Regions from separate parts of the Shewanella sp. MF08487 genome, predicted to be linked through region 1. Evidence: predicted binding sites of a transcription regulator. Region 1 holds the regulator's gene; each other region holds the start of a gene.
The links. Region 1 encodes ArgR, which controls arginine synthesis, uptake and breakdown. Its sites were predicted from a motif close to ANTGAATANNTATTCANT; they were not measured.
Positions count from the first base shown of each region.

Region 2: the regulator ArgR is predicted to act here: its motif matches at 6,548-6,565, upstream of argA (amino-acid N-acetyltransferase).
Region 3: the regulator ArgR is predicted to act here: its motif matches at 2,713-2,730, upstream of argC (N-acetyl-gamma-glutamyl-phosphate reductase).

Region 1 covers NZ_JBOZPB010000008.1:52,476-60,345, forward strand. The annotation lists gene prmA (50S ribosomal protein L11 methyltransferase) at 1-460, opposite strand, end outside; gene ggt (gamma-glutamyltransferase) at 699-2,411, shown strand; gene ACRN9H_RS07895 (Dyp-type peroxidase) at 2,640-3,575, shown strand; gene argR (transcriptional regulator ArgR) at 3,655-4,125, opposite strand; gene mdh (malate dehydrogenase) at 4,420-5,355, shown strand; gene ACRN9H_RS07910 (thiol-disulfide oxidoreductase DCC family protein) at 5,456-5,854, opposite strand; gene folM (dihydromonapterin reductase) at 6,105-6,851, shown strand; gene ACRN9H_RS07920 (5-formyltetrahydrofolate cyclo-ligase) at 6,878-7,540, opposite strand; RNA gene ssrS (6S RNA) at 7,549-7,730, opposite strand; gene ACRN9H_RS07930 (cell division protein ZapA) at 7,859-7,870, opposite strand, start outside.
Region 2 covers NZ_JBOZPB010000006.1:32,628-40,497, forward strand. The annotation lists gene ACRN9H_RS06055 (diguanylate cyclase domain-containing protein) at 1-841, shown strand, start outside; gene recQ (DNA helicase RecQ) at 865-2,688, opposite strand; gene ACRN9H_RS06065 (thioesterase family protein) at 2,918-3,382, shown strand; gene rarD (EamA family transporter RarD) at 3,597-4,481, shown strand; gene ACRN9H_RS06075 (PH domain-containing protein) at 4,512-5,030, opposite strand; gene argA (amino-acid N-acetyltransferase) at 5,150-6,469, opposite strand; gene rpmG (50S ribosomal protein L33) at 6,781-6,954, opposite strand; gene rpmB (50S ribosomal protein L28) at 6,961-7,197, opposite strand; gene radC (RadC family protein) at 7,319-7,870, opposite strand, start outside.
Region 3 covers NZ_JBOZPB010000020.1:256-8,125, reverse strand. The annotation lists gene ACRN9H_RS13775 (ornithine carbamoyltransferase) at 1-699, opposite strand, end outside; gene argB (acetylglutamate kinase) at 712-1,494, opposite strand; gene argC (N-acetyl-gamma-glutamyl-phosphate reductase) at 1,526-2,506, opposite strand; gene ppc (phosphoenolpyruvate carboxylase) at 3,122-5,791, shown strand; gene ACRN9H_RS13755 (DUF1439 domain-containing protein) at 5,791-6,333, shown strand; gene ACRN9H_RS13750 (CinA family nicotinamide mononucleotide deamidase-related protein) at 6,445-7,719, opposite strand.

The DNA.
Region 1 (7,870 bases):
TATCTAACCACTCTAAACACAGTGCCGTAGTGGGGTGTGTGCCAGTGCCAAAGGCAAGACCGGGATCGAGGATCACATTTACTGCGGTTGGATCAGGGATTTCGCGCCAGCTTGGGCAGATCCATAAACGTGTGCCGAAGAGAATAGGGTGGAAGTTATCCATCCATTCGCGTACCCAGTCTTTATCTTCGATTTGCTCTACCTTGTGGCTGAAGTTTTCACCGAGGAAAGGTAAGGTTTTTAGCATGGCTATGGTTGGTGTTAGGTCAGTTTCTGCATCGAATAACGCCACAACCACGGTATCACGCCATAGCGGGGTTTCACCCAGTTTAGGTTCAAAAATCGGTGTGTCTTTACCATCTTCAAAGGTAATAGAGACTGAGCCGGCTTCCATCAGTAAATCACTAATGGTTTCAGCATCATCGCTATTGGTATTTACACGGAGTTGGATCCAAGGCATGGGGCATCCTGTGGCTAAGGGTTCAAAATATTACGCTATTGTATACGCAAACTTGCTTAAAATGCAGAGCCCAGCCGCAATTTAACCTATGTTAGGCAAGGCTATAGACCGCTCCAGCATCGGATACGTGAGCGAGAGTGAGACATTTTTACTTACGTTTAACTTGAGTTTAAGTGCTATTGCTTGATGATATTTTTGCTCAGCCTTGTTACTTTAATCCTCTTATTTAGGAGGTGTTATGTTAAAAATAATAAATTCAATTTATACCCTCGTTATCGTGGCAACAGCGGTATCATCTTCAGGAGTAATGGCCATGGATAGGATTACGGGTAAAGCATTTGCAACCCGATCAGAAGTGTATGCCACACATGGAATGGCGGCGACGAGCCAGCCATTAGCGACTCAAGTGGCGATTGATATACTCAAGCAAGGTGGCAGCGCGGTAGATGCTGCGATTGCAGCTAATGCCATGTTAGGCTTGGTTGAGCCCACAGGCTCGGGTGTAGGTGGTGACTTATTTGCCATCGTTTGGAGTGCGAAAGATAAACGTCTTTATGGTCTTAATGCTTCAGGTCGTAGCCCCAAATCATTGAGCTTAGAAAAGCTTAAATCCCTCGGGCTCGACTATTTACCGCCACTTGGCCCTTTGCCTGTGTCGGTTCCCGGTGCGGTTGATGGTTGGTATGAGTTGCATAATAAGTTTGGTAAATTACCTATGGCGGATAATCTTGCCCCCGCGATTGGTTACGCCCGCAATGGTTTTCCGGTATCAGAGCTCATTGCTTATTATCTTGATAGCAGTGCTAAAAAGCTGGCTAAATTCCCAGGATTTAAAGAAACCTATATGCCAACGGGTAAGATGCCAGCGGTAGGTGAAATCTTTAAAAATCCCGCGTTAGCAAACACCTATGAGAAAATTGCTAAGGGTGGGCGTGATGCATTTTATAAAGGTGATATCGCTAAAAGTATTGATAAATATATGGCGTCACAAGGGGGCTATTTAAGCTATGAAGATTTAGCCAGTCACACCAGTGAATGGGTTGAGCCTGTTTCGGTTAATTATCGTGGTTATGATGTGTGGGAATTACCCCCCAATGGACAAGGTATTGCCGCCCTGCAAATTTTAAAAACCATGGAACCCTTTGATGTCGCTGCTATGGGCTTTAACAGCCCTGAATATGTGCACTTATTTGTAGAGGCTAAAAAACTGGCTTTTGCCGACAGAGCTAAATTCTATGCTGATATGGCCTTTAATAGAGTCCCTGTTACCGAGTTGATATCACAACACTACAACTATGAGCGAGCTAAATTAATCGACACGAATAAAGCCGCCAAAAGTGTTGATGCAGGTAATCCAGCCCTACAGCACGGAGATACGGTTTACCTCACCACGGCAGATAAAGACGGCAATATGGTGTCACTTATCCAGAGTAATTACCGCGGTATGGGCTCGGGAATGACGCCAGCCGACCTTGGTTTTGTACTGCAAGACCGTGGGCAAATGTTTGATTTAACCGAGGGGCGGTTCAATACCTATGCGCCAGGTAAGCGACCTTTTCAAACGATTATTCCCGCGTTTGTGACTAAAGCAGGTAAGCCTTGGCTTAGTTTTGGGGTTATGGGCGGTGCAACGCAGCCACAAATGCATGCACAAATTTTAATAAATCTCATTGATTTTAAAATGAACCTACAAGAAGCGGGCGATGCGCCTCGGATTTTGCATACTGGTTCTACTGAGCCTACCGGTGAGGTGATGACCGATGGCGGTTATGTGAGCCTAGAGTCAGGCTTTCCTGTTGAAACGCGCCGTGAACTCATTAAAAAAGGGCATGTATTGCGTGATACTTTAGGGGATTTCGGTGGTTATCAAGCGATTGGCTTTAATGCAGAAACCGGTGTTTACCGCGGCGCATCCGAGAGTCGTAAAGATGGTCATGCTGCAGGATATTAGTTTAAATAAATATCATGGCGTTAGTGAGCTTTGCTTGCTGTATTGGGGTAGACTCGCTAGCGAAATTTATGCGCTGCATCATTTTTCAATGAGCTTGAGCACAACAACGCTTAGTTATGAGCATTATCATTAATAAACTCGAGTAAAGTGTGCGTTAGTTAATGTCATTTTTAGGGAAAGTTGCGGATAATATTACCGAAAATGAATTTAGAACAAGGTCACAACCAAATGGATATTCAAAATATGCCGCGTGAACAGTTAGGTGTGTGTGCAGAGGGAAACTTACATAGTATCTACTTGATGTTTAATGCAAATGATAATGTGGAGTCGCAGTTACGTCCCTGCCTTGCCAACGTAGCGCAGTATATTTACGAACTGACAGATCAGTATTCTGACAGTGCATTTAATGGTTTTGTCGGTATCGGCGCTAATTACTGGGATAGCCTCTATACCGATGCCCGCCCTAAAATGTTAAGGCCTTTTCCTGCGATACAAGCTGGGAGTCTTGATGCACCTGCAATCGAATATGATTTGTATGTACATATTCGCTGTGACCGTTACGATATTCTGCATTTAGTCGCCAATGAAATTAGCCAAATGTTTGAAGATTTGGTGGAATTAGTGGACGAAGAACGCGGCTTTAGATTTATGGATAGTCGCGATCTGACAGGTTTTGTCGATGGTACTGAAAACCCAAAGGGACGCCATCGTCAAGAAGTCACACTGGTGGGTGATGAGGATGCTGGATTTAAGGGCGGCAGTTATGTTCACGTACAAAAATATGCCCATAACTTAAGTAAGTGGAACCGCTTACCGATTAAAAAACAAGAAGATATATTCGCGCGCACTAAACAAGATAATATCGAATATGAATCCAAGGATAAGCCACTCACCAGCCATATAAAACGGGTGAATCTTAAAGATGCTGACGGAAACTCAATGGAAATCCTACGTCAGAGCATGCCCTACGGATCGCTTAAAGAGCAGGGGTTGATGTTTATTGCTTGCTGTCGTACACCCGAACATTTTGAAAAAATGCTACACAGTATGATATTTGGTGATGGCGAAGGTAATCATGATCATTTAATGCATTTTACTAAGGCATTAACGGGTTCATCTTTCTTCGTACCCGCTTTAGATTTCATGCTGCAGTTCGATGAGTAAATTGTTGTGACTGACCAAGTTGAGTTGTAAGAGTTACATTTTGATAAAGCACTTAATGCCAAGGCATTAAGTGCTTTATTTATTCGGCATAATTGAATAAAGATTTGATGGTTTCTAAGGTGTCGGCGATATCTTGGATGCTTGATGGGCAAATAAAAATCGTATCATCACCTGCAATCGTTCCCAAAATCCCTTCTGGCTTACCGATAGAATCCAATAAGCGGGCAATCAGTTGTGCTGCGCCAGGGCTGGTTCGCACTACAATCATGGCTTGGTTATGGTCAACATCCAGCACTAAGTTTTTTAATGGGCTGCCTGCGGTTGGCACGCCTAATTCGGCGGGTAAGCAATACACCATCTCTTGTTTAGCGTTGCGAGTCCGAACGGCGCCGAACTTGCTGAGCATGCGTGATACTTTTGATTGGTTAATATTACCAAAGCCTTCAGCTTGCAAGGCGATGACGATTTCACTTTGAGAGCCAAAGCGCTCTTCTTTTAAAATCGACTTAAAAACTCTAACAAGGTCATCCTGATTCTTGGTCGTCTGCATAATATTATTATTCTTTATTCAAAAAAACAGGCCCATTTTGAATATTTTTAAACAAATTGTCAACATACAATCAAATTGGCTGAATAAACATTCACTAAGCAGTAGACTCAGTGTCATTATCATCGGCTTAAAATGTGCAATCGAGTCATTGTTCTTTTGTGAGCTATCAGTTATTTCGAAATTCTTTTGTTCCACGACTAAGGGATAATTGAAATTGTTGCGACATTCCAGTAATGTGACGCACACGCAAATTAGATCCATGTCACACATATCCGAGAAATAACGGAGTTCATTATGAAAGTTGCTGTACTTGGTGCTGCTGGCGGTATCGGCCAGGCTCTTGCCTTACTGTTAAAAACTCAACTGCCTGCGGGCTCAAAGCTGTCTCTATATGATATCGCACCGGTTACTCCGGGTGTTGCGGTTGACTTGAGCCACATCCCGACTGCTGTTGAAATCAAAGGTTTTGCCGGTGAAGATCCAACGCCTGCGCTGGTAGATGCAGACGTAGTACTGATTTCTGCTGGTGTTGCGCGTAAACCAGGCATGGATCGTTCTGATCTGTTTAACATCAACGCTGGTATCGTGCGTAACCTGATGGAAAAAGTGGCTGCGACTTGTCCTACTGCTTTAGTCGGTATTATCACCAACCCAGTTAACACCACTGTGGCTATTGCAGCCGAAGTGATGAAAAAAGCCGGTGTTTACGATAAAAACCGTCTATTCGGTATTACCACACTGGACGTGATCCGCTCTGAAACCTTTATTGCCGAATTAAAAGGTTTAAACGTTGCTGATGTTAAAGTGAATGTGATCGGCGGCCATAGCGGCGTGACCATTCTGCCATTGCTGTCTCAAGTTGAAGGCGTGACTTTCACTGATGAAGAAGTGGCAACTATGACAACTCGCATTCAAAACGCGGGTACAGAAGTGGTTGAAGCTAAAGCCGGTGGCGGCAGCGCGACATTGTCTATGGGTCAAGCGGCTTGCCGTTTCGGTCTGTCTTTGGTTCGTGGTCTGCAAGGTGAAGCTAACATTGTTGAATGTGCTTACGTTGACGGCGGCAGTGAACACGCCCAGTTCTTCGCACAACCTGTATTGTTAGGCAAAAACGGTATTGAAAAAGTACTGCCTTACGGTGAAGTGAGTGCATTTGAAGCTAACGCCCGTGATTCTATGTTAGATACGCTGAAAAGCGATATCAAACTAGGCGTTGATTTCGTTAAATAATTATTCGAGTAATCTTTTAGATTATAACGAGTTAAAAACGGAGCCCTTGAGCTCCGTTTTTTTATGCCTACGTTTTACGCTTCTTAAACCTAAAGCTAAATCAGCGGCGCTTAGTGGGTAATTGGCAATTATCGTCGCAACGAGCTTTACCAGTCAGTAAATAAGAAATGCGATATCGGTTTTTAGCAAAGCGTAGGTAAATCCAATCGGCAGCGGGCTTAATAATGGGTAAACGTAATAATTGTATCCAAGAGCGGGTTCCCGTGAGTGCCCACGCTTTGCAGGTAACATCTAAGCCGAGTAATACTTCGCCCGATGCGGTTTCTCCATGGAGAATAGTATTGGCGTAGTCTCTATCTATATGGCTGAAACGCTCGCTAAAGTCGGGTGCATTTAAATCCTCTAGCGCAATGACATTATTGGGATCGCGCGCTTTCAGTTGACGCATTTCGGCGCTACACAATGGGCAGTTTCCATCATAAAAAATTCGTAGTTCCATCGAATATCACCTCTGATGACTTAATCTCAATGCTTGAGCTTATCCTATACGCAGCAGCAATCATTTTAGATCGCAGTTGCTGCGAGATTGAAGCTGGTTTAGCTGTGTGCACTGGCCTTTCTGTTAGGTTAAACCTAAAAAAGTGCGCTAGGATTTTGGGTGTTGATTCGTTTTGCTTGAGTCTTAGGTGTATTTACCATTCAATGAATCATAAACGAGCCATAATCGCTTTAAAAATAATAGGATTAGTATGACATCTCCCATCATCATCACTGGCGTAGGTAAGCGTATTGGTTACGCCTTAGCCAAACATTTTCTCGCCCAAGGCCTGAGTGTGATTGGTACCTATCGTAGCCACTATCCGAGTATTGATGAGCTAAAGACTTTAGGCGCGACTTTGTATCCCTGTGATTTTTACGATGATATCCAAGTGCAATCCTTAATCGATGAGCTCGCTAAGCTGCCTCAAATTCGCGCTATTATTCACAATGCGTCCGATTGGCTGCCTGATCCTGTGATTATAAGGAATGAGCCTGCAAAAAGCGCCACTTTTGCGCCGAGCGAAGTGTTGCAGCGGATGATGCAAGTGCATGTGAGCGTGCCCTATCAATTAAACTTGGCCTTAGAAGCGCCGCTACGCGCTGGAGCGGATGGTAATATTGGTGCGAGTGATATTATCCATATTACCGATTATGTGGCCGAGAAGGGCAGTCAGAAGCATATTGCCTACGCTGCCAGTAAAGCTGCGCTGCACAATATGACATTATCCTTTGCTGCTAAATTTGCCCCCGAGGTGAAAGTCAATTCCATCGCCCCAGCGATGATTTTATTTAATGCAGAAGATGATGCTGCCTATCAACAAAAAACCTTAGCTAAAGCGTTACTACCAAAAGAGGCGGGCAATGAGGAAATTATCGATTTAGTGCAATATTTACTGAATAGTCGCTACGTTACGGGTCGTTGCCATAATGTCGATGGCGGTCGCCAGTTAAAGTAGTGCTTTGATGATTAAATCAAAATCGTTTAGAACGTCAGCACGCGGCTTGGGGTGATGATCATCGGTAAAGGCACATCCCAATGCTCACAGGGTAAGCTCGGCACTTGTTGGCAGTCATGGGCGTAACCCATAGGTAAAGGTTTGCCCTGAAGCTGCCAGTTCGCCAGAGTCCTATCGTAATAGCCGCCGCCCATCCCCATGCGATTACCCACAGCATCAAAAGCGACCAAGGGAGTAATAACAATGTCTAACTCAGTCACGGGGATGATGGCGCGCACAGCTAATTTAGGTTCTAAGATGCCAAATTGATTGGGCTGCATCGGCGTGTCAGCGGTGTAACGCAAAAAAAGTAGTTGTCCGGCATTGAAGGGGTGCAATCTGGGTAAGTAGGTATTAATGCCTAATTGCCACAGTGCATTGATAAGCGGCGCGGTCGCAAGTTCACCATCATGGGTTAAGTACAATGCTACATGCTGTGCTTTTTGAGCTTGTAGCCTATCAATCATTTTGTGGCAGGCATTAAGGCTTGCCAAGGTTTGCTCAGCTGGTGTTAGCGATTTACGTGCACTGCGGATGGTTTTACGTAATTGCTGGCGACTTTCTTTTGCGTTGATATCGATGCGCACCGCAGCTTGCGGTGCTTTACTTTTAGCAGGAAGATTGTCGCTGAGTGTAGAAGATGTAAACATAAATTAAGATGCTCCCCAGAATGCCGCTACCCGGTGTAGCCCTTGAACCGTAGGTTCAAGGCGGGAAAATGATTACCTCCTAAGGCTTCTCGGTACGAGCCGAGCATGCACAATGTCAGTAAAGCATTCACCCTAAGATCAAAATTATCGGCACAGGGACATTACCAGTTGGCATGCATCCCAGGGAGCAAAACGGTACTGAATCGCTAAAAATTGTCTTAGTATTTAAGCCAGTTTAGCCACTCTCTGTGTATCAAAAGAGTTAACTTAGCGGCGTTATCGCGCTAAACCCTCGTGCTTCACAGTTAAACTTTAATGCTATTTAGTTGA
Region 2 (7,870 bases), on a different contig from region 1:
CTCAAACCGTCTACTAGCACAAATACGTTTTGCCCAACACCAAGACGATGAAGCATTAATTCTCATGAATCAAGCCATTGAACAAGGGGAAAGCCTGAATCAATACTCCGATCTCAAAGGATTTTATGGGATCATGAGCGACTATTACTTAGAGCAAGATGATTTTAAACAAGCTTATGCTTTCTTACTTAAACGCTATCGAGCAACTGAACTCGCGAATCAAGAAATGAATAATGCCCGAATATTGCAATTTAAAGCGCGCCTCAATCAACAAAATATAGGGCTAGCTAGCAATGATCATGCGCCAGAGTCGGACTCAATCTTACAAGAGTTAAATGTAGACTGGGTCTATAGCACACTATTTTTAATCGCAATGCTCTTACTCGGTGGAATGATTTGGTATTTGATTGATAAGCAAAATAAGCGCGCCCCCCATATTGAAGGTGATGAGCCTGTTGAAACTTTAGTACAGCAGATACTATCGGTATTAAATAACGCTAAACAAGGTAATTACCCGCTATCTTTATTGATCTTTAATGCCAGTCAAATCCGTCAAGTGGACTTACCCTCATTGCAAGATGAGTTACAACATCGACTGCGAGAACAAGACAAATTAATTCGCTATTCAATGGATGAAATTGTCATTGTTTTACCGCATACCTCAACCGAAGGTGCCCAAAAAGTCATTACTCAGCTAGTAGCGTGCATTCAACCTTGGCAATGCTCGAGCAAGGTCAATATTGGTGTCGCTGCGATGCAGCAATTTGATACGTTAGAGTCATTAATCAAGCGCGCCAGTATCAATCAATTGGGTAAAGTTAAGAGTGGTGAGAACAATTAATCTCATTATTCTCCCGCAATTCATTATTCTCCTGCTAAATAAGCAGCAATTTCATCAAGAAAATCGTTACCAAAACGACTCAATTTACGCTCACCAACGCCATTTACAGCAAGCATTTCGCCCGCACTCGTCGGCATCATGGCGGCCATTTCAGCCAGCGTAGCATCGTTAAACACTAAATATGGCGGCACATCCTGCTGCTCGGCAATGGTTCTACGCAATAGCTTTAGCCGCGCAAATAACTTACGGTCGTAGTTGAGCGGAGTTTTGGATTGACTCACCTTACGTTTAGTTGTCGTTAATTGAATACGCGGTTCGGCCAGCATTAACACCACTTCACCTTTCAGTATTGGTCTTGCTGAAGGGTTTAACGTGATAGAAGATCCACGCGTCACATCCTGACTCGCTAATCCTAAATGGATCAATTGACGGATAACACTCAGCCAATATTCATGACTCCTATCTTTGCCAATCCCCCAAGTCGTGAGTTTATCGTGGCCGCGATCGACTATTGGCGCGCTTTTCGAGCCCCGCAATACCTCAATTAAATGATTAATACCAAAACGCTGCCCTAAACGAAAAATACATGACAGCACCTTTTGCGCATCTTCAGTACCGTTATAACGTTTAGGTGGGTCAAGGCAAATATCGCAGTTACCACAGGGTTCGAGCGCACTCTCATCAAAATAATGCAGCAACACTTGGCGACGGCAGGTTTGCGCCTCGGCAAAGGCGGCCATGGTATTGAGTTTATGGAATTCTACTTGTTGCTGTGGCCCTGGCTCTGCTTGCTCAATTAAATGCCGCACACGGCCAATATCGGCAGGATCAAACAGCATAAACGCTTCCGCGTCGAGCCCATCACGGCCAGCACGACCCGTTTCCTGATAATAGGCTTCGATGCTTTTAGGGATATCGTAGTGCACCACAAATCGTACGTTCGATTTATTAATTCCCATACCAAAAGCCACCGTCGCCACGACGATGTCAATTTGATCTTTAAGAAAACTATCTTGTACGGCGCCGCGATCTTCTTGCGTCATACCCGCATGATAGGCCTTAGCATTAAAGCCTTGCAGACATAAGCGATCGGCCACCTCATCGACTCGTCGACGGCTACTACAATAAATAATACCGTTAGTGCCATTTTGCTGAGTGAGAAAATGCCGTAATTGATTAGCAGCATTGAGTTTTTCGGCGACTGTATAGCGAATATTGGGCCTGTCAAAACTGGAGAGTAAACGGAAAGGGTCAATACCGAGCCGCTCGCAAATACTCTGGCGGGTCGCCTGATCTGCAGTTGCAGTCAGCGCCATCATGGGCACATAGGGAAAGAGTTGTTTTAATTGCCCGAGCGCGGCATATTCAGGTCGGAAATCATGTCCCCATTGGCTAATGCAATGGGCTTCATCAATCGCGAACATGGCTAATGGCAACGACTGCATTCGTTCAATAAAATCGCTGCTTAACAAACGCTCAGGTGACACATACAGCAGTTTTAATTCGCCATGGCGTAATTGTTTTAGTACCTCGGCGCTACGCTCTCGTGGCAAAGAAGAGTTAAGGTAGGCGGCTGCTACACCGGTTTGTAATAAACTATCAACTTGATCTTTCATCAAAGAAATCAAGGGTGAAACGACGATAGTGATGCCATCCATCAACAATGCCGGCAATTGGTAACACAAACTCTTACCGCCACCAGTAGGCATAATAACTAAACAGTCTTGTCCACCACAAACACGCTCAATAACTTCACGTTGACCGTCCCGAAAATTGCGGTAACCAAACACCTGTGCAAGGCGTTGTGAAAGGGGATCATCGTGTATTTCGAGGACAGGCGTTTCCATGGATCTTCTATGTCAAAAGTGAGGGCGCCTATTCTAAAGCAGTGAACCGTTTCTGTCTTGCGCCAATGTAACATCGTCTATCAGGCTAACTTATCTTGCGTGGCTAGAGTTGCATTCGTCGCTAGCTTCACTGTAGATTAATTGCTCTAAGTCGTACTTTTATAGAATTAGCGTTGATAATAAATCCAATAAAGCCTCATACCGTCACTTCGTGACAAGGACAATCCTAATGACAACCCCTATGCAAGCCGAGATATTAAAAAAAGTGGCTGACGTCTTTGATAAACATGTGCCTTTTCATAATTTACTGGGGCTAGAGATTAAACGCTATGACATCAATGGTGTCGAAGTCGTGGTCAATATGAAACCCGAATTAATTGGTAACATTCACCAACAAATTCTCCATGGTGGCGTGACCGCGACGATCTTGGATGTTGTTGGTGGCCTGACAGCTTTTGCCGGCCTTGTCGCCAGCGGCGAAGATTGGACCATTGAAGAATTACAACAACGCCTGCAGACCTTAGGGACTATCGATATGCGGGTCGATTACCTACGTCCTGGCCGCGGAGTCACTTTTACGGGCACGGGTAGCGTGATCCGTGCGGGCAATCGGGTATCTGTGTGTCGCATGGAGCTGCATAACGAGCAAGGTACTCACATTGCTTTTGGAACCGGCACCTATATGGTGGGCTAACGGCGGGAATCGTTAACTATAGATAAATAACCTAGCCTACTACGTTCAACGTCAGCAACGTAAACAGCTTGATTAACAAGCTGTTTTACTAACGTTCATTGTCCGTTTAACGACTTATCGAGATATTCTGTAACGAAAATAGCGCGGTTAATATCTTGAGTCAGCTAGCAGACACACCTACAATCGCCGTCTTGTTGTCCTTCGAAGATGTCTCATGTCAGATCGTGAATACCGCAAAGGGATCCTGCTCGCAGTCAGTGCTTACTGTATGTGGGGGTTTGCGCCTTTATATTTCAAATTACTCAACCATGTTTCCGCCACCGAAATTTTGCTCCATCGGGTGATTTGGTCATTCGTGTTTATGCTGATCATTATGCAGTTTATCGGCGGTTTTTCTCGCTTACGCTTACTGTTTAAACAGCCTAAACAGTTGATGGTTCTCACCATTACTTCCATACTGATCGCGGGAAACTGGCTGCTATTTATCTGGGCGGTAAATAACGACCACATGCTCGATGCCAGCCTAGGTTACTTCATCAATCCTTTACTCAACGTCTTACTCGGGATGTTATTTCTAGGCGAAAGGTTGCGTAAACTGCAATGGTTTGCGGTTTCACTCGCCAGCGCAGGCGTATTGATCCAATTAATCTCTTTTGGCTCTATTCCAATTGTCTCACTGGCACTTGCAGGCACCTTTGGTTTCTATGCGCTGCTGCGAAAAAAGGTCAATGTGGATGCTAAGGCCGGTTTATTAGTTGAAACCGCTGTACTGCTGCCCGTTGCGCTGATTTATCTTGTTGCTACATCAGATACCGCTACAGCCAGTATGCTAACCAACGATTGGCAATTGAACCTTTTATTAATGGCTGCGGGTATTGTTACTTCCATTCCACTACTGTGTTTTGCGGGTGCAGCTGTTCGTATTCCTTTATCTACGCTAGGTTTTTTCCAATATATTGGTCCAAGTATTATGTTTATCTTAGCTGTAAGCCTGTTTAATGAGCCCTTCGATGCAGAAAAAGGCGTCACTTTCGCTTTTATCTGGGCGGCATTACTTATTTTCAGCTTAGATATGGCCTACAAGCGCAAAAAAACGTAAGGATTTACCCTTTGCACAGCGGCAAAAGATTCACTTTTGTAGCTGTGCAATTAACTCTGCACCTCGAGGTACCGTCAGCAATAGATCATATCCTTTGGTTGTAGGGATTAGCACTAACTGTGATTTATCTGTTATCGCTAAAAATAATCTCCCTTTCCCCTGTAGATTAAACCAGCCCAATTGAAACCCTGGCATACCTATGCCGTTCGCCTTAAAGCTCGGCGTTAAACCTACCTCTTGTTGTAAATCGACTATGCGCGCCTCGGTAACTAATAAATCCGCGCGCGATAGGTGCACTTTGTAGAAGGGGGCATCCAATGTGAGCCCAGTATCAGTTAACACTAACTTCGCATGACTAGATTGATAAAATACCCAAGAAAAGCCGCCCATCATCACAAGCAGTATCCCTAAACTGGCAGATTTGGCGATATTCGGCATTTTTTTGAACCACAACATCAATAAGATACCGGCTAAGCCTAATAGCAAGACGATAAAACTTAACATAGAGGTTTGGGTTAACGGGGCGAGTTCGAATACTTGGGGGCTCATCGGCAGCATCTCCTGTGCGGTTAAACCTTAATTTGCCAATAAAGACCAATTATATCAACAAAAATGCCAGCACTAATATGAGTACTAGGCTGGCATTAATAGGGCTGATTTAGAATAAACTAGAGATCGAGTGCGAGGATTTTTGAACGACGTTGATAGTTATACAGCTGCTTTTTCTTTTGTGGCAGCGCTTCAACATCTTCAATCACAAAACCGTGCTCTAAAAACCAGTGAATACTACGGGTTGTTAGCGCGAATAAACGTGAATAACCTCGATTTCGCGCCTTATTGATGATGTTTTTCAACAGCAAACTACCTCTATCGGCATCGCGATAATCAGGATGCACGACCAGGCAAGCAAACTCGCCCGCATTGTCCTCTTCAAAAGGATAGAGCGCAGCGCAACCAATCACTAAACCATCGCGTTCAATCAGCATAAATTGTTCGATTTCAATCTCGAGCTGCTCACGGCTACGACGCACCAGAATGCCTTGCTCCTCCAATGGACGAATCAGGTTCAGTACGCCGCCAATATCGGCGATAGACGCACTACGTAGGCGCTCAGCGCTCTCAGTCACTATTTGCGTACCAATGCCTTCACGCGAGAACAACTCTTGCAGTAAAGCACCGTCGTCGAGATAGCTGACTAAGTGACAACGTGGCACGCCATTGCGACAAGCATCAATGCTTGCTTTCAAGAAAGCCATAGTGCCAACGCAAGCAGAACCTTGTTCACTCAGCTTATCCATAATGTTTTGCGCATCATTAGGCATCAATTCTGCAATCACATCGCCGTTACGATCAAGAATACCGTTTTGCGAGCTAAAACCGATCATCTTGTCAGCTTTGAGCTTGATCGCCACCTGAGTAGCAATTTCCTCAGCCGTTAAATTAAAACTCTCGCCAGTAACAGAAGCCGCAATCGGCCCCATCAGCACAATACAGTGATTGTCTAACTGGCGTTTTAAGCCTTGCACATCGATACGACGCACTCTACCGCTTAAACAAAAATCGATACCGTTATCCACACCAAGCGGCTGAGCAATGACAAAATTGCCACTAACTAAGTTAATTTGTGCCCCTTGCATCGGTGTGTTGCTTAAACTCATGGATAAACGCGCTGTGATATCAAATTGCAGTGCACCCGCAACTTGTTTGATCACTTTGAGCGACTCTTCATCGGTGATACGCACGCCTTCATGGTAGATAGGCTCAATGTCGTTGTTCGCTAATGCAGCATCAATTTGCGGCCTAGCGCCATAAACCAAAACCACTTTTATCCCTAAACTGTGCAGCAAAGCGACATCATTTAAGATGGCGCGAAATTGATTTTGAGCCAAAGCTTCACCGCCAAGCATCACCACAAAGGTTTTACCTCTGTGAGCATTGACATAGGGGGCAGAGTGACGAAATCCATCAACCAGTTCAGTGGTACGCACGCGTTATATACACCTCATTTTGAGCTGGCAATGTCACGGCGACATACCAGGAATGAATCGCTAACTTTTGCGTATGGTATTGCATTTTAATTCACATATAAAGAATTTATTCTCACCAAAGCACAGCTTTAATGATTTTAAATGCTTAAAACAGCACTTTTTACATTTCGCTTAACGTTTTGACTTTACCAGGCATGATTCATGCGACTTAGGTATGTAATGCAATGCCTTCAAATTGATGATTCGTCGCGAAAAAAATGCAAAAAAAAGCCCCTTAAATAAGGGGCTTTTCTCGAAACACTCACCAAGAATTACTTGATTTTGGCTTCTTTGTAGATAACGTGCTGGCGAATAACAGGATCAAATTTTTTGATTTCCATTTTCTCAGGCATGTTACGCTTGTTTTTTTCAGTTGTGTAGAAGTGACCAGTCTTAGCTGTAGAAACTAATTTGATCTTCTCACGATTACCTTTAGATTTAGCCATGATCTATTATACCTTCTCGCCACGGGCACGAAGTTCAGCAACAACAACTTCGATACCTTTCTTGTCGATCAGACGGATACCTTTAGTAGATATACGTAACTGTACGAAACGCTTCTCTTCTTCTAACCAAAAACGGTGGTTTTGTAGGTTAGGTAAAAAACGACGACGGGTCGCGTTTTTTGCATGCGAACGGTTGTTACCAACCATCGGCTTCTTGCCAGTAACTTGGCATACTCTTGACATGTCAATCTTCTCCAAAAACAATTTTAACGCTCGAGCATTAATGTGCCTCGTATGGCCGTCGCCCGAGGCACAAAGAGGGCGCATTTTATACACGATCACAGAGTGAAGATCAAGTGTTAGATTAATTAATCCAGCCTCGTTCTGCAAAAGAAACTATCTCTTGATCACCTACAACCATATGGTCCAATAAGGATACGTCTATGGTTGCTAACGCATTTTTTAATCGTTCAGTTATTCGTCGGTCAGCCTGACTGGGCTCGGCAATACCAGACGGATGATTATGACAAACGATAACTGCTGCGGCCTTTTTCTCCAACACTAAGCTCACCACTTCACGTGGGTACACTGAGGCTGAGTCTATTGTACCGCGGAATAATTCGACAAACTGAATCACTCTATGCTGGCTATCTAGCAGTAAAACTGCAAACACTTCATAGGGGCGATCAGCCAATTGTCTCATTAAATAGTCCCGAGTTAAATCGGGATTTGTCAAAATTTGACCTCTTTGCAAGTTTTCTTGCGCTACACGCCGCGCTAATTCGGCCGCAGCTTGAAGCTGAGCGTATTTTACAGGTCCTACGCCCGGAAGTCGACATACCTGATTTCGAGAAGCGCAAAGCAAATTTCTAAGGCCGCCAAACTCACCAATTAACGACCTCGCCAAATCAACAGC
Region 3 (7,870 bases), on a different contig from region 1:
CGACAAAGGCGTTGGATCGCCCATTGAAATCCAAGTATCAGTATAAATAGCGTCGTGACCTTCAATCGCATCGATATCTGAAGTCAGTACCAGCTTACCGCCATATCGCTTAGCAAGCTCTTGCACTTCTGCCACTACGTAGCCATCAGGAAAGTGACCCGCAGGGCAGATCACTGTCATGGTGGCACCGAGAATAGCCGCACAGTACATCAGCGAATGGGTAACATTATTACCATCACCAACATAAGCTAATTTGGCTTTGCTGACATCCTCAAATTGCTCTGCCAGCGTTAAAAAATCAGCTAAGGCTTGGCAAGGATGATAAAGATCTGACAAAGCATTAATCACAGGCACAGTGCCAAACTCGGCTAATTGTTCGATAGTGGTGTGTGAATAGGTTCTCGCCACAATCGCATCGGCCCAGCAAGACAGGTTAGCAGCAAAATCAGCTACCGATTCCCGTTGACCTAACTCGCCATTTTGCTGGTCTAAATATAAACAGTGGCCACCAAGCTTATTAATACCGATATCAAAGCTAACGCGTGTTCTGAGTGAGGGCTTTTCAAATAACATCACCACACTCTTGCCATCCAGCGCGTGGCGATACTCAGCCGGATTGGCTTTGATCGTTTTTGCCAAGGCAATCAGATCGAGTAACTGCTGCTGGGTTAACTCTTTTATCGATAGTAAATGCTTCATAACCTACTCCACTTATGGTTGAATTTGTGTTCCTACGGCTTCACCTTTTGCTAATGCGATTAATTGGCTTGCATCACGCCACGAGGCAACTTGTACTGCTTGCCCCATCCATTGTGCTACTTCGAGTGCAGCTTCAACTTTGACCTTCATTCCCTTTTCGATCACACCTTGCTTAACAAGATCAGCAATTTGCTTGCCGTTTAAAGTGCGGATGAGCTGACCTTTACCATCGAGCACGCCAGACACATCCGACAGCAGCACTAACTTACCGCCTACTAATTTGGCTAAGGCCGTCGCAGCTTGATCAGCATTGACGTTAAGCATTTGGCCATCGTCCATCATCGCAATGGAACTACAAATCGGCATCCAACCCTGCGCAAGGATAAACTTAAGATAAGTGCCATCATTTGGCGTGACTTCGCCCACGAGGCCTAAACGTTCATCTTTAATCTTTGCCGATACAGTATTGCCATCGGCGAGGCTCATGCCCACACTCACAATCCCAGCTTTAGTCGCTGCGCCTTGGAGGATCTTGTTCGAAGTACCCGCAAGTGCGCCGGCAATAATCGGCATTTGCTCAGGCGGAGTCACACGTAAACCTTCTAACTTGACGGTTTCCATGCCGTTTGCCGCTAACTGTTCATCCACTAAACAGCCGCCGCCATGCACCATCAACACTTGCTGACCATTGGCTAACATAGCCGCAGCCGTATCCATTAACCGCGCCATCCCCATTTCACACTGCAGCAGCGCGCCGCCCACTTTAAGCACTAATACTGAGTTGTTTGTAGACATCTTGACGACTCTCTTAAATAAGGATGAACAATTAAAGGTTAAAATGAATCTTTATGCATTGCAGCGCTTGGCTGGCAGCACCTTTCATCAAATTATCGATTGCACTGGCTACCACTAAGTAACCACTATTCTCATCAAACTTCCAACCTAAGTGGCAATTAGGTGTCAGCACCACATCGTCCACTTTCGGGAACTGATTGTGCTTCACAGTGACCAATGGGGCCTTGTCATACACGCTATAGGCCGCTGCCACATCGGCAGTTGTAGTGCCTGGTTTTAGCTGTACGGTAATAGTCGCTAAAATGCCACGCTTAAAGTTGCCAAGATGCGGGGTAAATATCACTTCTTGGCCAAGCTGAGTGGCGATCTCGGGTTGATGTCTGTGGCCTAATACGCCGTAGGGTGTCAGGCTCACTTCGCAAAAACTGGTGTGTAACTGCGCTTTACGGCCTGCACCTGTTACGCCGCTCACGGCATTGATTACCGGATAAGCCGATGTCAGTAAACTCGCTAGCGGTTTTAACGCTGTCAATGATGCGGTCGGGTAACAACCTGGCACGGCAATCATCTTAGTCGCAGCGATGTCTTTAGCATTCCATTCGGCAAGGCCATACACGGCTTTGGCTAAAACTTCAGGATATTCATGCTCAAAGCCATACCACTTAGGATATTGCGCCACATCACTGAAACGATAGGCACCGCTTAAATCGAATACCGCTAACCCTTGGCTATAAAACCAAGCCGCTAAATGCAGGCTCACTGAATGCTCTGTCGCTAGCACCACGGCATCGGCTTCGGCAACGATTTTTGCCTTAGCTTCATCGGACAATGGCGACAGCGTTAATGCAATATGGCTATAGCTAGGATACAAATCTGCTAAAGGCTTACCTTTGTCTAAACTGTTTTCAGACACGTACAAACCCTGAATCGTCAGCGCGGATTCTGCATGGATTAACGCGGTGAGCTGTGCGCCTGTGTAACCACTGGCACCAATAATGGCGATATTTTTCATGTGTTTTTTAACCAAATCAAAGGATATTAAACAATAGGTAAGTAGCCTACACGCAGCAGCGCATATCTATGATGACAAGATTATCGTCGCAGGAAATTGCTATAGGTCGTTATTTTATTCACTGTCTGGTATTTACTCTGAATCATGATATTTACTCTACAGGTCACAGAAGATGACTCATCTCTACTGCTGGCTAGACTACCACGGATATCTAATTATGCAATATATGTGAATATATATTTTTAATTTATTTTATGATTTACCGCGAATTATCTCACCTGACATTAGCGCGTCAATTAGCTTAACTCGTTAATAATAAAGTTATCCATAGCAAATAAATTTCAATTAAAACCCATTCCCTTAACAAAAAGAAAGAATGTAATAAAGTTACAAATAATGCACTTCATATTCACTTACGCTAATTATCACAAAATATTGCGTTACTTCGCATTTATATTGAATATTATTCAACAATTGTACCGATTAGTTGCATATCAGATAAATCAGTCGTATAAGTTATAAGTTCTCCTGTTGACCGCGGGCCTAAGTGATAGGTATTGTGCTAACGGGCTAAATGTAATGCGGAATTTCAATGTTTTTTTATTCGGAGTAACTATGGTTGTAACTAAGGCTGGCAATATGACCGATATGTATGCGTCATTAAAATCAAACGTGAGTATGTTAGGACAAATTCTCGGTGATACGATGCGTACCCACCTAGGAGACTCCTTTCTCGAGAAGGTCGAGCAGATCCGGAAACTTGCCAAAGATTCACGCCGAGGAGATCAAGCTGCCAGAGAACAAATGCTTGAGTTACTCACAGCATTACCCGATGAAGAACTCGTTCCATTTGCAAAAGCCTTTAATCAGTTCCTCAATTTAGCTAACTTATCAGAGCAATTTCATACTATTAGTCGCAATTGTGACGAACTCGTTTGCGTACCCGATCCCGTAGAGCAACTACTAGGTCGTATGCTCAATGGCAGCGTTGACCAAAGTAAAATGCTTGATTGCCTTAAAACACTGGATATTGATCTGGTATTAACAGCACACCCAACTGAGATTTCCCGTCGCACTCTAATCCAAAAATATGCAGCAATAGTCGACTGCCTCGCAGAGCAAGAGAACGACCAATTATTGGATAGAGAGCGTCAGCAAGTTAATTTACGCTTACGACAATTGATTGCTCAAATCTGGCATACCAATGAGATCCGCCGCGAACGCCCAACACCAGTAGATGAGGCCCGTTGGGGATTATCTACGATTGAAGAGTCACTCTGGCAAGCGGTACCCGACTTTTTAAGGCAGCTCAACGATCAAGTACAACAGCGTACCGGTCAGCAATTACCGATTGATATCGCACCGGTACGTTTTTCAAGTTGGATGGGCGGCGATCGCGACGGTAATCCGTTTGTCACCGCAAAAGTCACCCAAGAGGTACTCGACCGCAACCGCCATGCAGCCGCCAGATTATTCTTAAAAGATATAATCCTATTAGTGGGCGAGTTATCAATGGAAAAAGCCAACGCAGAGCTCACCGCTTACGCCAACAACTGCTGCGAACCCTATCGTTACGTACTGCGCGATTTACGCCAAAAACTGCGCAATACCATAGATTATTTAAATGCACGTATTGAAGGCCATAATCCGGAGGTCGATAAATCCAGCCTGATCTGGCAAGAGAGTGATCTTAAAGCGCCGCTAGAAATGCTCTACAAGAGTTTGACCGACTGCGGTATGCGCCTAATTGCCAATGGCTTATTGCTCGATATCCTCCGTCGCCTCGCCTGTTTTGGCATTCACATGCTCAGACTCGATATTCGTCAAGATGCCAGCCGCCACAGCGATGTTCTCGCCGAGTTAACTCGCTATCTCGGTATGGGTGACTTTAATCATTGGGACGAAGCCGAAAAACAAGCATTCTTATTACGTGAACTCAGTAATCGTCGTCCACTGCTGCCAAGTAATTGGCAACCTTCGGATGACGTGGCCGAAGTACTTAATACCTGCCGCTTAATTGCTAAGCACCCTGCTAAGGCTCTCGGTTCTTATGTTATTTCAATGGCGGGGAAACCCTCAGACGTATTAACGGTTTTACTGCTACTTAAAGAAACGGGCTGCTCGCACCCGATGCGCGTAGTGCCACTATTTGAAACTTTAAGCGACTTAAATAATGCCGCTAAATGCATCACCGATTTACTCAATATCGATTGGTATCGTGGTTATACCAAGGGCACGCAAGAGGTGATGATCGGTTACTCTGACTCAGCCAAAGATGCCGGCGTTATGGCCGCAGCCTGGGCACAGTATCGCGCTCAAGAGCAATTGGTCGCAGTCTGTAAACAAGCGGGCGTTAAGCTTACTTTGTTCCATGGTCGTGGTGGCAGTATTGGTCGCGGAGGCGGTCCTGCGCACAAAGCGATTCTATCGCAACCACCGGGATCCGTTGATGGGCGTATTCGCGTAACGGAACAGGGCGAAATGATCCGCTTTAAATTTGGTTTACCAAAAGTCGCGGTGCAAAGTCTGGCCTTATATACCTCTGCCGTATTAGAGGCGACACTGCTACCCCCACCTGAGCCAAAGCAACAATGGCGCGACTGTTTGGAACGCCTAGCAGAAGAATCCGTGAGTGCTTACCGTGGTATAGTGCGCGACGAACCTGATTTCGTCGCTTATTTCCGCGCGGCAACACCAGAAGTGGAGTTAGGAAAACTACCATTGGGTAGTCGCCCAGCCAAACGTCGTGTTGATGGCGGCATTGAAAGCCTGCGCGCTATACCATGGATATTTGCATGGTCACAAAACCGATTAATGCTACCGGCATGGCTCGGCGCTGGTGAAGCGTTGCAAGCCGCCAGTGAACGCGGAGAAATGGGGTTACTGCAAGAAATGGAACAAGAATGGCCCTTCTTCAGCACGCGAATTTCAATGCTCGAAATGGTCTACGCCAAAGCAGAACCTAACTTAGCGCGCTACTATGAAACCTGTTTAGTACCGAAAGAGTTGCATCACTTAGGTGAAACCTTGCGCCAACGGTTAGATCTTGGCATTAAAGTCGTGCTCGAACTGACAAAATCAGATAGTTTAATGGCGCATACACCATGGAATCGCGAGTCAGTTAAACTGCGAAATCCGTATATCGATCCCTTAAACTTCTTACAAACCGAGCTTTTAGCACGAACACGTAAGGAAACAACTGAAACACCCGCATCCGAACATGTGCAATTAGCGCTAATGCTAACTATTGCTGGTGTGGCGGCGGGTATGAGAAACACTGGTTAATGAAAAAACTTTCCCGCACGATTTGCTTAGGACTGACTGTACTGCTTGGCGGCTGCGTCTCTCAGTACAGTATCACCGAGCAAGAAATGGAACAGTATCTCAGTAAAGAGATCCATTTTGAGGTAAAACAAGGCAATCAACTCGTTGGCATTGATGTGCGTATTAATGATATCAGCGTCAAACTGGGTCAGAAGCCTGACACAATGAGCGTAAGTGCTTCAACAAAAGTATCGATCAATAATCCGATATTTCCATTGAACGCAAAACTCACCACGACTTTCGAGGCTAAGCCTTGGTATGACAGTGCAACGCACAGCATCTATCTACGCCAGCTCGAATTAGTCAAAGTGGAGTCAACGCCAAAGGACATTGAAAGAGCGATGAGCTCAGCAACACCGCAGGTGATGGGCTATCTAAGACAGTTCTTAGAAAATCAGCCGGTTTATGTACTTGATACGCAAGATAGCAATCAAGCACTGATGGCCAAAATGGCTGAAAGCCTTCAAGTTGCTCCGGGTAAGTTAGTGCTTAAATTTAAGTAAGGCGCGTTTAAACTAAGCAATCGAGTCTCAATAAAAATGCTCCCTCGGGAGCATTATTTGTTAATACGTTTAAACTGATGTAAACCAGTAACTCTTTAAGCCTTTAAAAAGTTACTTGCTGAATCGCCCTATCGAAGGGTAATCAACAATAACGACTTCACCAAGAAGTTCACGCCTCAACATGTCGTAAGCGACTGCCGCACTAAGGCTACGTACCAGATCTCGCGAACGTCTGGGCAATTTTATCATCTGACTATACACCCCGTTACGGGTAGCTAAAGCTATCGCTACCGTCCCGACGGGTTTCTCATCAGTCCCGCCGTCTGGTCCTGCTATTCCACTAGTGGCCAGTGCATAATCACTGTCTAGGATTTGCCTTGCACCCTTAGCCATTTCTTCTACTGTCGCAATGGAAACCGCACCGTGATCATCTAACGTTGATGGATGAACACCTAATACACGCACCTTGGATTCGTTACTGTAAGTCACTAATCCATGGTGTAGGTAAGATGAACTACCGGCAAAATCCACTAACTGGCTCGTCAACATTCCACCCGTGCACGATTCTGCAATGCTTAACGTTAACCCAGAGTTCAGTAACTTATAATGAATCTCTTCTGCAAGCGTGGCCTTATCTTCGGCAACAACAGCAGTACCCAACACCATCTTGATATGCCCAGCAATACGAGGTAATACCGCAATAGCTTCCTCGCCACGGGCAAAAATCTTAATTTCAATATGCGGCATAGAAGAGCGGTAACCAATCGTAATACCTTCTGGCAGCTCTAAGGGCTCTAGCTTATCCGCCAACGCCGACTCGCCTTGTCCTATGGTCAAGAGTTTCTTTAAGCCGACCTTGGAATCAAGATTAAACTCTTCACGGACAAAAGGCACAAACTGCTCAGTCACCATATGCTTAAGCTCAAAAGGCACGCCGGGCGTAAAGAATAACCACGCGCGGTTAAGCTTAACCCTAAAACCACAGGCAGTTCCCACAGGATTATCAACCATTACAGCAGATGCTGGCAACATGGCTTGTTTCAGATTACTGAGTGGCATTTCGCGGTTATTGCGCGTAAACCACTCTTCTAAACGTTCACGCCACTCTGCATTCTCAACCAAAGACTCGCCTTTAGCCTTAGCCATAGCTAAAGCAGACATATCATCACTCGTAGGTCCTAAACCACCATTAACCAAAATCACATCGGCATGTAAACTACGCTCTTGGAATACCGCAATCAAATCCTCGAGACGATCGCCAACCGTGACCCGACGCTGCATCTCTACCCCATACTCCATCATAGTACTGGCGAACCAGGCGGCGTTGGTATCAACGATTTGACCCGCTAACACTTCTTCCCCAGTACAAATCATCTCTAACTTCATTTTAGATCCTTGTTTATAGCAACAAATTAACCATAAGGTAAGTAACCGCTTAACTAATAGCAATAGCCAAGCTTGATCCAAAGTTCAGATCGCTGTAGAGAAATCGGGGCATAATTCGAGGTAAGCCAAACATAAAAGCTAGACGATATGC